4 regions of the Arthrobacter sp. StoSoilB5 genome follow, and region 2 is predicted to be linked to each of the others. Evidence: riboswitches for the same ligand, from Rfam matches in the RefSeq annotation. Region 2 holds a riboswitch; each other region holds the start of a gene.
The links. A riboswitch is a leader RNA that binds a small molecule or an ion and turns the genes downstream of it on or off. The one in region 2 is predicted to bind thiamine pyrophosphate.
Positions count from the first base shown of each region.

Region 1: it holds a riboswitch for thiamine pyrophosphate, as region 2 does, so the genes downstream of both, thiC (phosphomethylpyrimidine synthase ThiC) here and LDN75_RS17085 (FAD-dependent oxidoreductase) in region 2, are expected to answer to the same signal.
Region 3: it holds a riboswitch for thiamine pyrophosphate, as region 2 does, so the genes downstream of both, LDN75_RS15085 (bifunctional hydroxymethylpyrimidine kinase/phosphomethylpyrimidine kinase) here and LDN75_RS17085 (FAD-dependent oxidoreductase) in region 2, are expected to answer to the same signal.
Region 4: it holds a riboswitch for thiamine pyrophosphate, as region 2 does, so the genes downstream of both, LDN75_RS21505 (ECF transporter S component) here and LDN75_RS17085 (FAD-dependent oxidoreductase) in region 2, are expected to answer to the same signal.

Region 1 is NZ_AP024646.1:3,434,133-3,437,995, reverse strand. It holds gene LDN75_RS15550 (alpha/beta hydrolase) at 1-99, shown strand, start outside; gene thiC (phosphomethylpyrimidine synthase ThiC) at 82-1,944, opposite strand; TPP riboswitch at 1,939-2,046, opposite strand; gene LDN75_RS15540 (amidohydrolase family protein) at 2,133-3,215, shown strand; gene LDN75_RS15535 (VOC family protein) at 3,293-3,863, shown strand, end outside.
Region 2 is NZ_AP024646.1:3,787,921-3,791,783, reverse strand. It holds gene LDN75_RS17100 (RNB domain-containing ribonuclease) at 1-499, opposite strand, end outside; gene LDN75_RS17095 (ferritin-like fold-containing protein) at 541-1,209, shown strand; gene thiE (thiamine phosphate synthase) at 1,252-1,935, opposite strand; TPP riboswitch at 1,963-2,080, shown strand; gene LDN75_RS17085 (FAD-dependent oxidoreductase) at 2,073-3,359, shown strand; gene thiS (sulfur carrier protein ThiS) at 3,356-3,592, shown strand; gene LDN75_RS17075 (thiazole synthase) at 3,597-3,863, shown strand, end outside.
Region 3 is NZ_AP024646.1:3,345,546-3,349,408, forward strand. It holds gene rplU (50S ribosomal protein L21) at 1-34, opposite strand, end outside; gene LDN75_RS15085 (bifunctional hydroxymethylpyrimidine kinase/phosphomethylpyrimidine kinase) at 412-1,968, opposite strand; TPP riboswitch at 1,960-2,058, opposite strand; gene LDN75_RS15090 (Rne/Rng family ribonuclease) at 2,202-3,863, opposite strand, start outside.
Region 4 is NZ_AP024646.1:4,740,553-4,744,415, reverse strand. It holds gene LDN75_RS21525 (monovalent cation/H+ antiporter complex subunit F) at 1-188, shown strand, start outside; gene mnhG (monovalent cation/H(+) antiporter subunit G) at 178-558, shown strand; gene LDN75_RS21515 (DUF4235 domain-containing protein) at 555-815, opposite strand; gene LDN75_RS21510 (NUDIX domain-containing protein) at 852-1,529, opposite strand; TPP riboswitch at 1,733-1,869, shown strand; gene LDN75_RS21505 (ECF transporter S component) at 1,950-2,570, shown strand; gene LDN75_RS21500 (ABC transporter ATP-binding protein) at 2,570-3,863, shown strand, end outside.

The DNA.
Region 1 (3,863 bases), 350 kb from region 2:
GCGGGAGGGCACCGGCCTCAGGACTCGGTTGATGGAGACCGGATTATCCGCTCCTTTGTAGCCGACGTCGTCCGGACGAGGTCAGTTAAGGTTTCCTGACGCTCCCGCCGCTTGGGTGGAGGGCGCCTGGGTGGAGGGAACCTGCAGCTCCGGCAGGTAGACCTTGCCGCCTGATGCCAGGAACTCTTCGCTCTTCTCCCGCATCCCGCTGTACATTTCCGCAATGGCTGCCTGCGACTCCGCTGATCCGTATTCGTCGCGGATGTCCTGGCTGATGCGCATGGAACAGAATTTGGGTCCGCACATCGAGCAGAAGTGGGCTGTCTTCGCCGGTTCCGCAGGCAGTGTTTCGTCGTGGAATGCCTCTGCAGTGACAGGGTCCAAGGAAAGTGCGAACTGGTCGCGCCAACGGAATTCGAAGCGGGCCTTGGAGAGGGCGTCGTCGCGTTCGTTCGCTCCAGGGTGGCCCTTGGCGAGGTCAGCGGCGTGCGCCGCGATCTTGTACGTGATGACGCCGGTCTTGACGTCGTCCTTGTTCGGCAGTCCGAGGTGCTCTTTCGGCGTCACGTAGCAGAGCATGGCGGTACCGTAGCGGGCGATTTCCGTGGCGCCGATGGCTGAAGTGATGTGGTCGTAGCCGGGGGCGACATCGGTGACCAGGGGACCCAGGGTGTAGAACGGTGCACCCTTGCAGAGTTCCTGTTGGCGCTCCACGTTCTCCCGGACCAGATGGAACGGTACGTGGCCCGGTCCTTCGACCATCACCTGGACGTCGAACTCCCATGCCCGCTGCGTCAGTTCGGCGAGGGTGTCCAGCTCGGCGAACTGGGCAGCATCGTTGGCATCCGCCGTGGCGCCCGGGCGCAGCCCGTCACCGAGGGAGAACGCGACATCGTACTTGGCGAAGATTTCGCACAGCTCATCGAAGTGCGTGTAGAGGAAGTTTTCCTGGTGGTGCGCCAGGCACCAACCCGCCATGATCGAGCCGCCGCGGGACACGATGCCGGTGACCCGGTTGGCTGTCAGCGGCACATACCGAAGCAGCACGCCTGCATGGATGGTCATGTAGTCAACACCCTGCTCGCACTGCTCGATCACGGTGTCGCGGAAGATCTCCCACGTGAGCTTGTTGGCTTCGCCGTTGACCTTTTCAAGGGCTTGGTAGATCGGGACAGTGCCGATGGGCACCGGGGAGTTGCGGATGATCCACTCACGGGTGGTGTGGATGTCATCTCCGGTGGAGAGGTCCATGACGGTGTCGGCGCCCCATTGCGTGGCCCACTGCAGCTTGTCTACTTCTTCGGCAATGGAGCTCGTGACCGCGGAGTTGCCGATGTTGGCATTGATCTTGACCAGGAATGCCTTGCCGATGATCATCGGCTCGGATTCAGGGTGGTTAATGTTGTTGGGGATGATGGCCCGGCCTGCGGCGACTTCACTCCTGACGAGTTCAACATCGCAGTTCTCACGCAACGCCACGAACTGCATTTCAGGCGTAATGATGCCTTGCTTGGCGTAGTGCATCTGCGTGACGGTCTTGCCCTCGACGGCGCGGCGGGGCACTGGCTGAGCGCCCTTCCACTCTGCCGACGCTGCGCCGCGGCGGACAGCCGACTTGCCGTCGTCGAGCAGGTTCCGTTCGCGGCCCGAGTAGGCTTCCGTGTCGCCGCGGCCCTCAATCCATGCGGCTCGGAAGGGCTCCAGGCCCACTACGGGATCACTGCCCGGCCCCGCGGTTCGGTACACCTGCAGCGGAGCGTTTGCTTCGCCGTTGGGGGACGGTTCAAGCGCGATCTCCGTGACGGGTACCCGAATGCCATTCGCGGGGTCTTCCAGCCAAGCCAGCGAATGGGATTTCAGCGACTGTGTGACGCTTCCCGCCGCATTTTCGCTGGTACTGGCCTGGCTTTGGGCAGGGCTGTGCTGTGTTTCGGTGGTGCTCAAGGATTACTCACTTCCTTCGCCGGCATTACCCGGACAGGTTCAACGGTCGCAGACTGCGTCAGTCCGATCTCAGCCCCTGCAAGGGCCCCCGTGTGGTCGTAGACGAAGCTACCACAGCCCGCGGCCTGCACCCCAGTCATATCCGAAAACGTCGAGCCCGAAGCTACGGGGCCCACTAGGCTTTTGCCATGCAGAACATCATCGAATTCAGCGGACCTGTGCTTGTGGCAGGAGACGACCAACGGCACGGGTTGTGGTCCGTCGATGGCAGGCTGACCTTCCAACGTCCCGCCGCACCGCCCGATTCCGTGCTGGACGGATGGGTCCTTCCCGGTTTTGTTGACGCCCATTGCCATATTGGACTTGGCGTTGGTGGGACGGTAGATGAGCAGACTACGCTTGCCCAGGCGCAGGCGGACCTTAAGGCCGGCACGTTGCTGATCCGCGATGCTGGGTCGCCCAGCGACACGCGATGGGTCCAGCAGCGCCAGGACCTGCCCCGACTCATCAGGGCAGGCCGCCACATCGCACGCAGCCGCCGGTACCTGCGCGGCTTGGGCCATGAAGTCGAGCCGGACGAGCTCGTGGAGACGGTCCGCAAGGAAGCCCGTGACGGAGACGGGTGGGTGAAGATCGTCGGAGACTGGATCGACCGCGACGCCGGTGACCTTGCAGTTTCCTTTCCCGCGGACGTGGTCCGGGATGCCATCGCCGCCGCCCATGATGAAGGTGCCCGGGTGACGGCCCACTGTTTCGCTGAAGACACCATTGACGACATGCTCAACGCCGATATTGATTGCATTGAACACGCCACCGGCCTCTTGCCCCGGCACATTCCCCGTCTCGTGGAGCAGTCCGTGCCGATTGTTCCTACGTTGGTCAACATTGCGACTTTTCCGGATATCGCCGCCCAAGCTGCCCCAAAGTTTCCTGGGTACGCCGACCACATGACGCGTCTGTGGGAACGACGCCGTGAACGGGTGTTGGAGGCTTTTGAAGCCGGCGTGACGATTTTTGCGGGAACAGATGCCGGCAGCGTGATCAAGCACGGCCGTATAGCGGATGAGATGCAGGAACTGCACGACGCCGGCCTGCCGCCAACCGCTGTCCTCGACGCTGCGTGCTGGGGCGCACGAAAGTGGCTGGGAGCTGAGGGTATCAGCGAAGGTGCCAGTGCCGACGTCGTGGTCTGCCGTGAGGATCCTCGCCAGAGGATCGGTACTGTCGGGAGCCTGAATCATGTTGTCCTGCGAGGAAACGTCGTCCGCTAGGAATAAATTGAAGCTTCAAGTAATTTAGATAGGTAGAACGTGCCGAAGGGCGGCCACCTATAAACCGGGAGCTTCACATGACCACAGCATCAAGCCAGGACCTCCTTCCTGCCGAACTCACCATGGGCACCGTCATGCTCAAGGTTGGCGACATGAAGCTCATGAGCGACTACTACCAAAGGGCCCTGGGCCTTGAGGTAGTTGCCGAGCAGGATGGCGGACTTTACCTGGGGCGGCTGGGGAAGCCGGTGGTTCACCTCGCACCCGCCGCCGGCCTGCAGATTCCGGGTCGCGGCGAAGCGGGACTTTTCCATACGGCCATCCTTTTCCAGGACCAGCCGTCCCTGGCGGCCACTATCGCCACGGCCGCCGAATATGAACCCCGCGCGTTTGTGGGCAGCGCCGACCATCTGGTGAGTGAAGCGTTCTATTTCACTGATCCCGAAGGTAATGGGATTGAGCTCTATTACGACAAGCCGCGCGAAGTCTGGCAGTGGGACGGGAAAAATGTGGTGATGGACAATGTTGCCCTGCCGCCCCAGCGCTTCCTTCAACAGCACTTGAGTGAGGCCGCCGTGACTGGCCAGCGGGAAGCCGCTGCCGGCGTCGGGCACGTGCACCTTCAAGTAGGTGACGTGCAGACTGCCC
Region 2 (3,863 bases):
CAGTTCCGCGGGACACGGACATGGCGGATACTTCGGCATTGTGGTCCAGCTCGAAGTCCCATACGAAGGCGCTGCAATCCTGATCAGCCAACAGGCTGCCGGCGTTCTCGCTGATAACTTCCGGATGCAGCGGGATCCTCCCGTCAGGAGCGTAGAACGTTTGCCCCCGGTGCCGGGTTTCTGCATCCAACGCCCCGCCCGGAGCAACAAAGGATGGCACGTCGGCGATTGCATAGAGGACTCTGTAACCGTCACCGGCACGTTCAATGAACACCGCCTGGTCCAGGTCAGTGGACGTGGCTGGATCAATGGTCACGAACGGAATGTCCCGGAGGTCACGTTCCGGCAGTGTATGGTTTTCTACCGCCTTCCGGGCTTCCGCTACGGCCTCGGCCGGGTATTCACCAGGGAGCTCCAGCTCGGTCCGGAGGGCAGCAAATGCCTCGGCGAGCTGGTCCGACGAGTCGTCGACGTTGGGCGAAATCCGATGATGTGACACGAAAATCAGGTTAGCCCGAAATCGCTGGATAGTCTTGGACCATGAGCACTTCCCCGGACGACAATGCTCGCGTCCAGCGCCTCGCCTCCGAGCTGCTGGGAGCCATGGCCTATGGCGAGCTCTCGGCGTTTGGCCGGCTGTCTTTCGACTCCCGGTACGCTCCCACCCTGCATGACAGGGCAGTGCTGGCAAAGATCGCAGTTGGCGCATACGGAAACTTTGCCTTGATCAGCACGCGGTTATCGGAGATGGGACTCGATGCCGAGGATGCCATGCTTCCGTTCCAGCGCTCCTTTGACCACTTCCACGAGCGAACAAAGCCAGCGGACTGGTTTGAATCAGTCATGAAGGCCTATGTGATCGACACAGTGTCGTCGGACTTCTACCGGACGGTGGCTTCGTTCCTTGACGCCGGGACGCAACTCTTTGTCCAGAAGGTTGCCTCCGCCGACCAAGCCACGGAAGTACTCCGCGTCCTCCTGCGCCGGGCGCTGGCTGATGACCCGCGCCTCGCGTCGCGACTCGCTTTGTGGGGCCGGCGCCTCGTCGGAGAAGCGCTGACCCAAGCCCAACGTGTCGGCCTGGAACATCCTCACTTGGGCCCAATGCTCAAGGGCGAAGGGGATTCGCGGGCGGCAGTCAAGGCGCTCACGGCCGAGCTTGCCGAACGGCACGGACGGCGGATGTCCGGGCTCGGGCTCACGGCTTAGGCATATTTCGCTTTCGCGCCGCGGCAAACCGGGCGCCGATACCTAAGCGGCGTCGAGCGCTTCCAGCAGCGTCTTGGCCGCCGCCGTCGGGTCCTGCGCCTCGGTGATGGCCCGCACGACGACGATCCGGCTCGCTCCCGCGGCAACCACCTGTTCAACGTTGGTGAGGTCGATGCCGCCGATAGCGAACCAGGGGAGGAGCACGCCACCCACAGTCTCCTCGTCTGCGCGCTTTACGGCTTCCGCGGCATATGTGACCAGATCCAGCCCGACTGCTTCGCGGCCTGGCTTCGTGGGTGTCGCCCATACTGGACCAACGCAGAAATAATCCAGCCCACTGCGGCCCGGGGAGGCCTCTATGGCCGCGTCAACCTGGTCCGGTGTGTGGGTGGACAGGCCGATGACGGTCTGGTCGTGGAGGAGGTGCCGTGCTGCGCGTAATGGGATGTCTTTTTGGCCGATATGGAACACAGGAGCCCCGGAAATACTGGCAACATCGGCACGGTCGTTGACGGCCCACAGCCTTCCGTGCCGGCGGGCAACGTTGTGCAGGACCTCCAGGACCTCCAGCTCCTCGGCGGCCTCGAGCGTCTTGTCGCGAAGCTGGATGATGTCGACGCCGCCCTCAAACGCGGCGTCGACGAAGTCTTCAAAATCGCCCTGCCGCTTGCGGGCATCGGTGCACAAATAGAGACGGGCAGTGGTGTGGACATCATGCTGGGTCATGGAAACCAGAGTAGTTCCTCTAAACTGGGCACGTACTGCGGGAGCCGTGACAGCGTCATATGACCGTCCGGCTGAGAGGGCTTCAGCGCCGACCGCTTGACCTGATCCGGCTAATACCGGCGTAGGGAAGGAAACGCATGGCAGAATCCGGCCAAAACCCTCTGCAGGCGGATGTTGCGGTCATCGGTGGCGGCATCATTGGCCTTGGCATCGCCCACGAAGCCCGCCGACACGGCCGCTCGGTGGTCCTTATTGATCCCGCACCGGCAGCGGGCGCGACGTTCGCCGCTGCCGGGATGCTCGCTCCTGTGAGTGAACTTCACTACCAGGAGGAAGACCTTCTGGAACTCATGCTGGAGTCCTCTCATTTGTGGCCGGCTTTTGTCCGGAGCCTGCCCGGCGACGAATCAGCCACCGGATACCGCACGACGTCGACAATCGCCGTTGGCGCCGATGCTGCCGACCGCCGCGCGCTGGCAGACCTCCGCACAGTCCAGCAGGCCGCAGGGCTTCAGGTAGAGCCTTTGTCCTTGCGGCAAGCGCGCGAGCGTGAGCCCCTGCTCAGCCCACAGATTTCCAGCGCCTTCGACATCCCGGCGGACCATCAAGTGGACCCACGGATGCTTGCACGATGCCTCATGGAAGGGCTGGCAGGCCACAGTCGAAGTGACGCAACGTGGGTTTCCGGAGCGGAGGACGGTTTCGCGCTGCCGTTCCCAGCGTCCCGTTTGCTGTGGGACGGGGACCGCGTCTGCGGAGTCGAGCTCGATCCGGGCGCCGGATCCGGCGACGGGCGCGTCGTTTTGGCGTCAGAGACCGTGGTCGCCTGCGGGCTGGATGCGGCAAGGCTAGGCAATCTCCCCGAGGGTCTCAGCCTGCCCGTGCGGCCGGTCTATGGCGACATCCTCAGGCTGCGCGTTCCCGAACACCTCCAGCCGCTCCTCACATCCACCATCCGGGGCATGGTGCGCGGAGTGCCGGTGTACATCGTCCCCCGGGCCGACGGAACGGTGGTGATTGGAGCTACCCAGCGCGAGGACGGACTATCCGCGTCCACCAACGCAGTGTCCGCCGGAGGCGTCTATCAACTCCTGCGTGATGCCCAAGTGTTGGTTCCTGCCGTGGCGGAGCTGGAACTGTTGGAAGCCACAGCCCGCGCACGGCCCGGCACTCCGGACAACGCACCGCTCCTTGGACGCGTCGCTGGACCCAGCGGCAACATCGAGGGTTTGGTGATCGCAACCGGCTTCTTCCGCCATGGCGTTCTATTGACGCCCATCGCCGCAAAGATCGTGGGCGGGCTGATAACCGGTTCCTCCGATCCACGCTGGTCAATCTTCCGGCCCGACCGCTTTGCGGCGAACGCAGGCCAACGGACTCCAACCCCCTCAGCTGCACAATCTCCCACCAAGGAAACAGTATGAATATCAAACTCAACGGCTCCGATCACGCCGTGGCGGACGATGCATCCGTCAGCACGCTCGTCAGCGCCATTACAGGCCGCACCCTGGACCACCGCGGACAGGCAGCCGACGGCGGCAAGCTGGGTGTCGCCGTCGCACGTAATTCGGAGGTTGTGCCGCGCAGCCAATGGGCCGCGACGGCGCTCGCCGATGGAGACGAACTCGAACTCGTAACAGCAGTCCAGGGAGGCTGAAGACATGACAGCAGCAAAAACTGACATTCGCACAGACGGCTTGGTGATCGACGGCGTCGAAATCGGCTCCCGCCTGATCATGGGTACAGGTGGTGCGCCGAGCCTGGACGGCTTGGGAGCAGCCCTTCTGGCCTCAGGAACGGAACTGACAACTGTGGCAATGCGCCGGTACTCGCCAGCCGAGACAGGGTCGTTGTTCCAGCTCCTGGTGGACCACAACATCCGGGTCCTGCCCAACACGGCTGGCTGTTTTACTGCCAAAGACGCAGTG
Region 3 (3,863 bases), 440 kb from region 2:
GGCGGCCGCCTGCGCGGACAATCGCGTACACCACTTGGGTACTCACTTCTCTCGACGTTTCTTACTAAATTTGCGTGCGGAACCTTGAACCGGAATCAGGCTTGGTTCGCGCTGTGCCTCAACGCCGTGGACTTCAGATCGAAGCCCGCGAGTCATCCCATGAACAATTCCAAGGGGCATAACCCAAGTGTTGGCGTAAGCACCGAAGATCAAGATTACGCTAGTTTGACCTTCAGCTGCAAATGAGGCCGGGTCCGGAGGCTATCGGGTGACTTGCATCACCAGTTGTAACGGACTCTCCCGGCACCGTGCCCATACAGCCTACAGGGTTTGGGCGGAAATACTGCGATTTGGCCGGCGACGCGCGGGAGTTTTCGTGGATTGGCCACGCAAAAACCACGGAAATCCGACTCAGGCGTAGAGCCGGGGTGCATCAAAGAAGGCCGTCTCGTAGCGGCAAGAGTGTGCGAAGGCCTCAACCATGGCCTCGCGTTCTTGCGCAGAGGCTCTGAGGGCAGCTGCGTCCGTAAGGTCGATCGCTTTCCGGGTTGCGGCAGCAAACTCCTCGTCGGCGTACGTCTTCAACCAGTCGGCGTACGGGTGGTCGCCGGGTGCGCCTGCATCCACGTACGCTGCGTGAAGTTGCCGGCCTACCTCCGCGTACAGCCAGTAGCAGGGCAGGATTGCCGCCAGCAACACGGCGTAACTGCCCGAAGCGGAGGTGGCCAGGAGGTGGTCCACGTACGACTTGGTCACGGGTCCGGTCTGCGTCGTAGCGGGGCGCGTGCTCAGCCAGTTCCGATGAAGCTCGGACTCGACCTCAAGGCAGGTCTGCGATGCCTTGGCCCAGAAAAGCTGCTCTTCCTCCGTGGGGGCCAGTGCACCGGCGCGGGCCAAAACGCGGGAATAGCCGTTGAGGTAGATGGCATCCTGGGCGAGGTAGTAGTTGAACTCGGGCTCCGGGAGCCCCCCGGACTGCAGGCCCTGGATGAAGGCCAAGCCGTAAATTCCGTCCAATTCCGGTGTGGCTTCCGCCCACAGCCGCGCGGCAAATTCGCCGGACTGGCCAGCGGGATCCAGCGTTGGCTCCAAATGGTGGAAGTGATGGATGGGCCCACTGCCCCTGCCCACCTCGAGCCCGTCGGCCGCAGAGAGGGCCTGCAGCAGCCACGGCTTAACCTCCCGGAGGGACGCTTCCCAGTCACCTCTGCGGGCCTGCACCGTGGCCAATGCCGAGGAGAGTGAACAGCCCGTTCCGTGGCTGTTCCTGGTATCCACGCGGGGACCAGCCACTTCGATGACGTCCTGACGCAGCAAGCCGCTCGTATTGACCAGGGCATCAGGACATTCCGTTCCCGCCAAATGGCCGCCCTTCACCAACACGGTGGTTCCACAGTCGGCAGCCAGACGCTTGCCTTGGTCAAGCGCAGTGGCCCAGTCCAGGGCTTCAGGCTCGCCCAACAACATGGCCAGTTCGGGAAGGTTGGGGGTGACGAGATCCGCCAAGGGCAGGAGGCTGCGCAGCGCGCTTTCGGCGGTCTCGCGCAGAAGACGGTCGCCACTGGTGGCCACCATCACCGGGTCAAGGACCACGACGGCGGGACGCACGTCCTCGAGCCAGCTGCGGACTTCGTGGATGACAGACGCGTCACCCAACATCCCGATCTTGACGGCATCGATCTCAATGTCGCTGCTGATGGCGTCCAGTTGCTGGCGCAGGAATTCCACGGGCGGAACATGGACTGCACTGACACCAAGGGTGTTCTGCGCAGTCAGCGCCGTGATGGCAGCCATTCCATAACCACCGTGTGCAGCAATGCTCTTCAGGTCTGCCTGGATTCCGGCGCCTCCGGACGGATCCGAGCCGGCAATGCTAAGCACGCGCGGATGTTGCCGGTCAGGCACGGGGCCGCCAACGCTACCAGCGGGGTAAAGGGGGTAGACAGGAGAACTCGGCAATGAAGTCATGATGGACATCCCTTCGCCGGTGCTAACCGGACAGGTTCAACGGGTCTGGATCTCAGCCCGGCCCAGCGCCCGGCACCCCGTGTCAGTTTCCTAGCGTAGCCGGGAAGTCCAGCCGTCCGGGAACCGGGCAGCTTCGGTGAATGGATGTGACCGCCAGCGACAAAGAGTCCCGCAGTATCCGACGAAATCGGATGCTGCGGGACTCTTTCACTACGTGGTCAGCGCTGACGTGCTTACAACTCGGAAGCTGGAACTCCCACGCCGAGGATGATGGGCTCGTCAGCTGCCTTCTTTTTGGCAGGCTCTTCCGCTGCCGGCGCCTTGGCCTCATGGGCCGTTCCACCTGCGGCCGCGGCAGTTACCTCGTGGTGTTCCACGCTGGTTTCGTTTGCGGCTCCCTGTGCCCTGCTCGCGCTGCGGTTCCTTCGGCCTCGACCGCCACGCGAACGCGTAGAACGATCGGGCTGATCGCCTGTGGCCGCAGCGCTGGCCGCAGAGGCAGTCGCAGGGGAAGCTTCGGAAGCCGTGGCAGGCTCGGACCCCGTATCCGTGACCACTTCCTCCGCAGCCGGTGCAGCACCGAGGTGCGAGAATGCTTCCGCAAGCAGGTCCAGGCTCATGGCCGGCTTGCCCGCAGATGGTTCCTCGTGGTGTTCCACAAATGGAAGCGCCACTTCTTCGCCGCCGAAGCGCAAAACAGGCGTGGACCGCGCTTCCCGAACCGTTGCTTCATGGCTGGCGGCATCTCCTGCGGCCTGGCCCCCGGCATCGCCGGTTGCAGCATCAGGCACGGATTCGGCAGTGTGGCCGTGCTGGCCCGCAGCGCGGGCTTGTTCCTCCGCGCGGTGAACTTCGTCGTCGTGCAAGTGGGCGGCATGCGCCGCTGCGGCGATGGTGGCAAGTGCTGCCCTGGTCGCCTCGGCCTTCGCCTGGCGAACGGGGTCAACGGACTCCTTGGCAGTCGCCGTAATTACTGGGGTGGCAGCGGTGCTGTGAGCGGAGACTGGTTCCTCGGCAATTGCCGGTCCCCCACCTTTCCCACGGCGACGCTTGCGTTCAGTCCGGGCAGCAGGCTGCTGGGGTTCTGTGTGTGGACGGTGGTGCTCGGCGGCAACTACGTTGGCGCGTCGGTGCTCCACGGGCTCATCATGCGTGACGACACCGCGTCCGGCGCAGTGCTCGCACTGCTCACCGAACACTTCAAGCAGGCCTGTGCCCATGCGCTTGCGCGTCATCTGCACCAGGCCAAGCGACGTGACTTCAGCCACTTGGTGCTTGGTGCGGTCACGGCCCAGGCATTCAACCAATCGGCGAAGCACCAGGTCACGGTTCGATTCGAGGACCATGTCGATGAAGTCGATGACGATGATGCCGCCGATGTCGCGCAGCCGCAGCTGGCGAACTACTTCCTCGGCTGCTTCAAGGTTGTTCTTGGTGACGGTTTCTTCCAGGTTTCCACCGCTGCCGGTGAACTTACCCGTGTTGACGTCCACCACGGTCATCGCCTCGGTGCGGTCGATGACAAGGGAACCGCCGGACGGCAGGAAGACCTTGCGCTCCAGGGCCTTGTGGATCTGTTCGTCGATCCGCCAGGCAGCAAAAATGTCCTGGTCCTTGGTCCACTTCTCAAGGCGGCCCACCAAATCGGGAGCAACATACGTGACGTAAGCCTCAATGGTGTCCCACGCGTCGTCGCCGGAGACGATCAGCTTGGAGAAGTCCTCGTTGAAGACATCCCGGACCACCTTGATGGTGAGGTCAGGTTCTCCATAAAGCAGTTCGGGGGCCAGCACCTTGGTGGAGGACGCCTGGCCTTCAATGCCTTCCCACTGGGCGCGCAAACGGTTGATGTCGTGCGTCAGTTCTTCCTCGGAGGCACCTTCAGCGGCCGTGCG
Region 4 (3,863 bases), 950 kb from region 2:
TGGACCGCGTTTTGGCGTCGGATGTCCTGCTGGCCATCCTTGGGGCCGCACTGGCAATCGACATGGCGATGAACCGGCATCTGAACAACCTGGTGTTGCTGGTGGCTCTCGCGGTGATCGGTTTCATAGGCTCTGTGACATTTGCCCGGTTCGTAGCGGATCGGAGGGATCACAGCAATGAGTCCTGAAGCGAGCGGTGTGGATGCCGTCATTGATGCTGTGACGGCTGTGTTCCTGGTGGTGGGTGCCCTGATGTCGCTCGGGGCAGCCGTTGGCCTTCTGCGGTTCCCCGACCTCATGAGCCGCATGCACGCGGCAACCAAGCCCCAGGTGCTGGGCTTGTTCCTGCTGCTGGCCGCGATCGGCCTCCAGATGCGAACCTGGTGGGTGTGGCCTGTCCTGCTTGTGGCCTGGATCTTCCAGCTGCTTACGGTTCCTGTCTCGGCGCACATGGTGGGCCGCTCCGGTTACCGCACCAAGCACGGGCACCGTGAACTGCTCACCAAGGATGAGCTTGAAGCAGTTGTCCAAAGGGCGGCAGGCGACGATTCTACCTAGACGATGTCGTGCGTCTTGGCGAACCGGGCGATTGCACGCTGGGTGCCACGGCTCGCGAAAACCTGGATGAGCGTACTGACGAAGGCCGAAATCAGAGCGAAGGACAAGGCTGAGCGGAGGCTCGTTTCCATGTCATCGTTGCCCTTGGGCGGCTTGTTGCCGGTGGCCTTTTCCCAACCCTTGTTGACCAATTTGGTGCCGACGAATCCGGCCCCCAGGCTTACTCCGGCACCCAGCAGCTTGAAAAAGAGGTTCATGCCCCCAGCCTAGCCTCAGATCCTGGCGGCTTGGGACTAGCGGCGGGTTTCCCGTTCCTTGAGGAAAGCTGCCATGGAACCTCGTGGGGCCAGGACAGGAACAACGGCGTGGTCGGCTGACCAGACAGCATCCACGGTTCCGAGACCGGCAATTTCCTTGAGCAGGTAATACGTGGGTGGCATCAGTTGCAAGTTACCGGCGGCCTCGGCTGTCAGAATCCCGTCCACGGGCATCCAGAGTGATTGCCACGCTTCAGTGGTCTGATGCTGGGGCTGTGCGTCCGGAGCAGGCTTGGCCACATAGAAGTACGTATCGAAGCGCTTGGGCATGTCCGTGGGCGTGACCCAGTTGGCCCAAGGGCGTAAGTCCGACGGCTCAAGGCCAAGTCCGGCCTCCTCCCAAACCTCGCGCAAAGCAGCGGTGAGAACCATGCCTGACTTTGCCGGGGCCTGTTCGGGATTGACGGCGATGGAGCTCAGGTGCCAGTCTGCGGCATGCCGTTGGAGCAATTCAGCCGGATAATCCCAGCCATCCTGGTCTGCGGCATCAACGCGACCTCCCGGAAAGACCACCATTCCGGCAGCGAAATCCATGGTGGCTACCCTGTGCTGGACGAAGGCCTCAAGCCCGCCCGGGGCATCGCGGAGCAGGATAACGCTCGCAGCCAGGCGGGGTTGGGGAACTTGCTTGTCCGTAATGGGAAGGTCGGTCATGAAATGCCCCTTTGCCGCGTCGATTCTGCTCGATCATTCTCTCAGGTCTGGTTGTGGGGCCTGGCGTGCGTGCCAAGGCGGGCGAATGGGGCGCAGAACGGGCCCCGCAACGCAGGAGTCGGGGAGCCAACCGCTTTATGACCAGCCCAAGGAGCCCCCGAACACCCACAGGTGTAAACTGAACCACGCCCATAAGGGCAGATTAATAACGACAGGGGAGCGCCGCCGTCGGACCTTGCAGAGATGCAGGAGACGCGAGGGCGCTGAGAGTGCGGACAGCCGCAGACCCTCGAACCTGATCCGGTTAGTACCGGCGCAAGGGAGTCGAGCTTCTCAGAGTGTCCGGATCCGGACGGCGAAAGCCGGCCGGGAGGTTCCGGGGAGCACTTTCCCCTCCTGTAACCTCAGGAGGCAGAAAAAATGACCACGGCAAGCGTGAAGAAGACCAGTTATAGCTGGCGTGTTGTAGACATCGTGGTGGCAGCATTGATTGCCATCGCCGGCGGCGTGATCTTCTGGGCCTGGTCCCAGGGCGCCGCAATCGTATCCATCCCCATGAACGCCACGTATCCGCCGCTCACCGGTTTGATCGCCGGTGGTTGGATGATCCCGGCTGTCCTGGGCATGCTCATCATCCGCAAACCGGGCGCAGCCCTGTTCTGCGAAGCCGTCGCCGCCACCGGTGAACTCATCATGGGTTCCCAGTACGGCACCACCGTCCTCATCTCCGGTGTCCTGCAGGGGCTCGGAGCGGAACTCGTCTTCGCCGCGTTCCGGTACAAGAAGTTCAACCTGTCCACGGCACTCCTTGCAGGCGCGGGCTCCGGACTCTTCTGCGGTCTCAACGATTCCTTCCTGCCCTGGGGCTGGAACATCGCCTACGAAGCAATCGACAAGTTGGCCTACATCGCCTTCACTACGCTGTCCGGTGCGATCATCGCCGGCGCACTGTCCTGGGTTGCCACGCGCGGGCTGGCCAAGACCGGCGTCCTAAGCTCCTTCGCGTCGCGCAAGGCTGCTTCGGAGCCAGTCTTCAACTAATGCCTGCGAAAGAAAGCAGCAACCAGGTCCGCCCTGCCGCCATTACCGCCCAAGGGTGGGGATGGCGGCATGCGGGCCGTTCCGCGCCCGCCATCCAGGACCTCGATCTCCGGATCGAGCCCGGCGAGCGTGTGCTGCTGCTGGGTCCTTCAGGCGCAGGCAAGTCGACGTTGCTGCATGCCCTTGCCGGCGTGTTGGGTGACGAGGAAGACGATTCAGACGAGTCCGGCTCGCTGTTGATCGACGGCGTTGTTCCCCGTGAACAACGTGGCCGCGCCGGTCTGATGCAGCAGGATCCGGAAACCCAAGTGGTGCTCTCCCGGGTGGGCGACGACGTCGCGTTCGGCGCCGAGAACCTGGCCGTCCCGCGCGGGGAGATATGGGCGCGCGTCCATGAAGCGCTCGACGACGTCGGGTTGCGCACCGCTGCTGGCGGCGGCCTGCCCCTGGACCATCCCACGGCAGCGCTCTCCGGGGGGCAGAAGCAGCGCCTTGCGTTGGCTGGCATCCTGGCGATGCGGCCCGGGCTGATCCTGCTGGACGAACCTACGGCCAACCTGGATCCTGCTGGAGTCCTTGAGGTTCGGGACGCCGTGCAGCGCTGCCTGGACAAGACCGGCGCCACGTTGGTTGTTGTGGAACACCGTGTGTCCGTTTGGAAGGACCTGGTGGACAGGATCGTAGTCCTCCAGCCCGGCTCGGCGGGAGGCGGCGTACTTCTGGATGGCCCACCGGATCAGGTTCTCTCCGAAGCCCGCACCATGTTGATGGCAGCGGGAGTGTGGGTGCCGGGATACGTTCCAGCCACTCGCGCCCGCAGGACCACAGCTCAGGAATTGGACGGCCATGAATCCACCGCGCAGCTCCTCCTCGTGGCACAGGACCTGGCTGTTTCCCGCGAGAAGCCCGGCCGTCGCGGCTTCAGAACCATCCGGCCCGTTCCCGTGCAGTCGGGCATCACTGCTCAAGTGAGGTCCGGCCAGGCGCTCACCATCACCGGGCCCAACGGTGCCGGCAAGTCCACCTTTGCGCTCACGTTGGCCGGCCTTTTGGCGCCCGTGGACGGCAAGGTGAGTGCCGCCGTCGAACTTTCCGAGGGAGCTGGAATCGATCCCTTCAAGTGGAAGGCGGATCAGCTGATTTCGCGCATTGGCACTGTGTTCCAGGAACCGGAGCACCAGTTCGTCACGGGCAATGTCCTGGATGAGCTGATGTTCGGGCCAAAACATCTGGGACATGGTGAAGAACGCGTGGATGAATTGCTGGAGCGTTTGCGGCTTACGCATTTGGTGG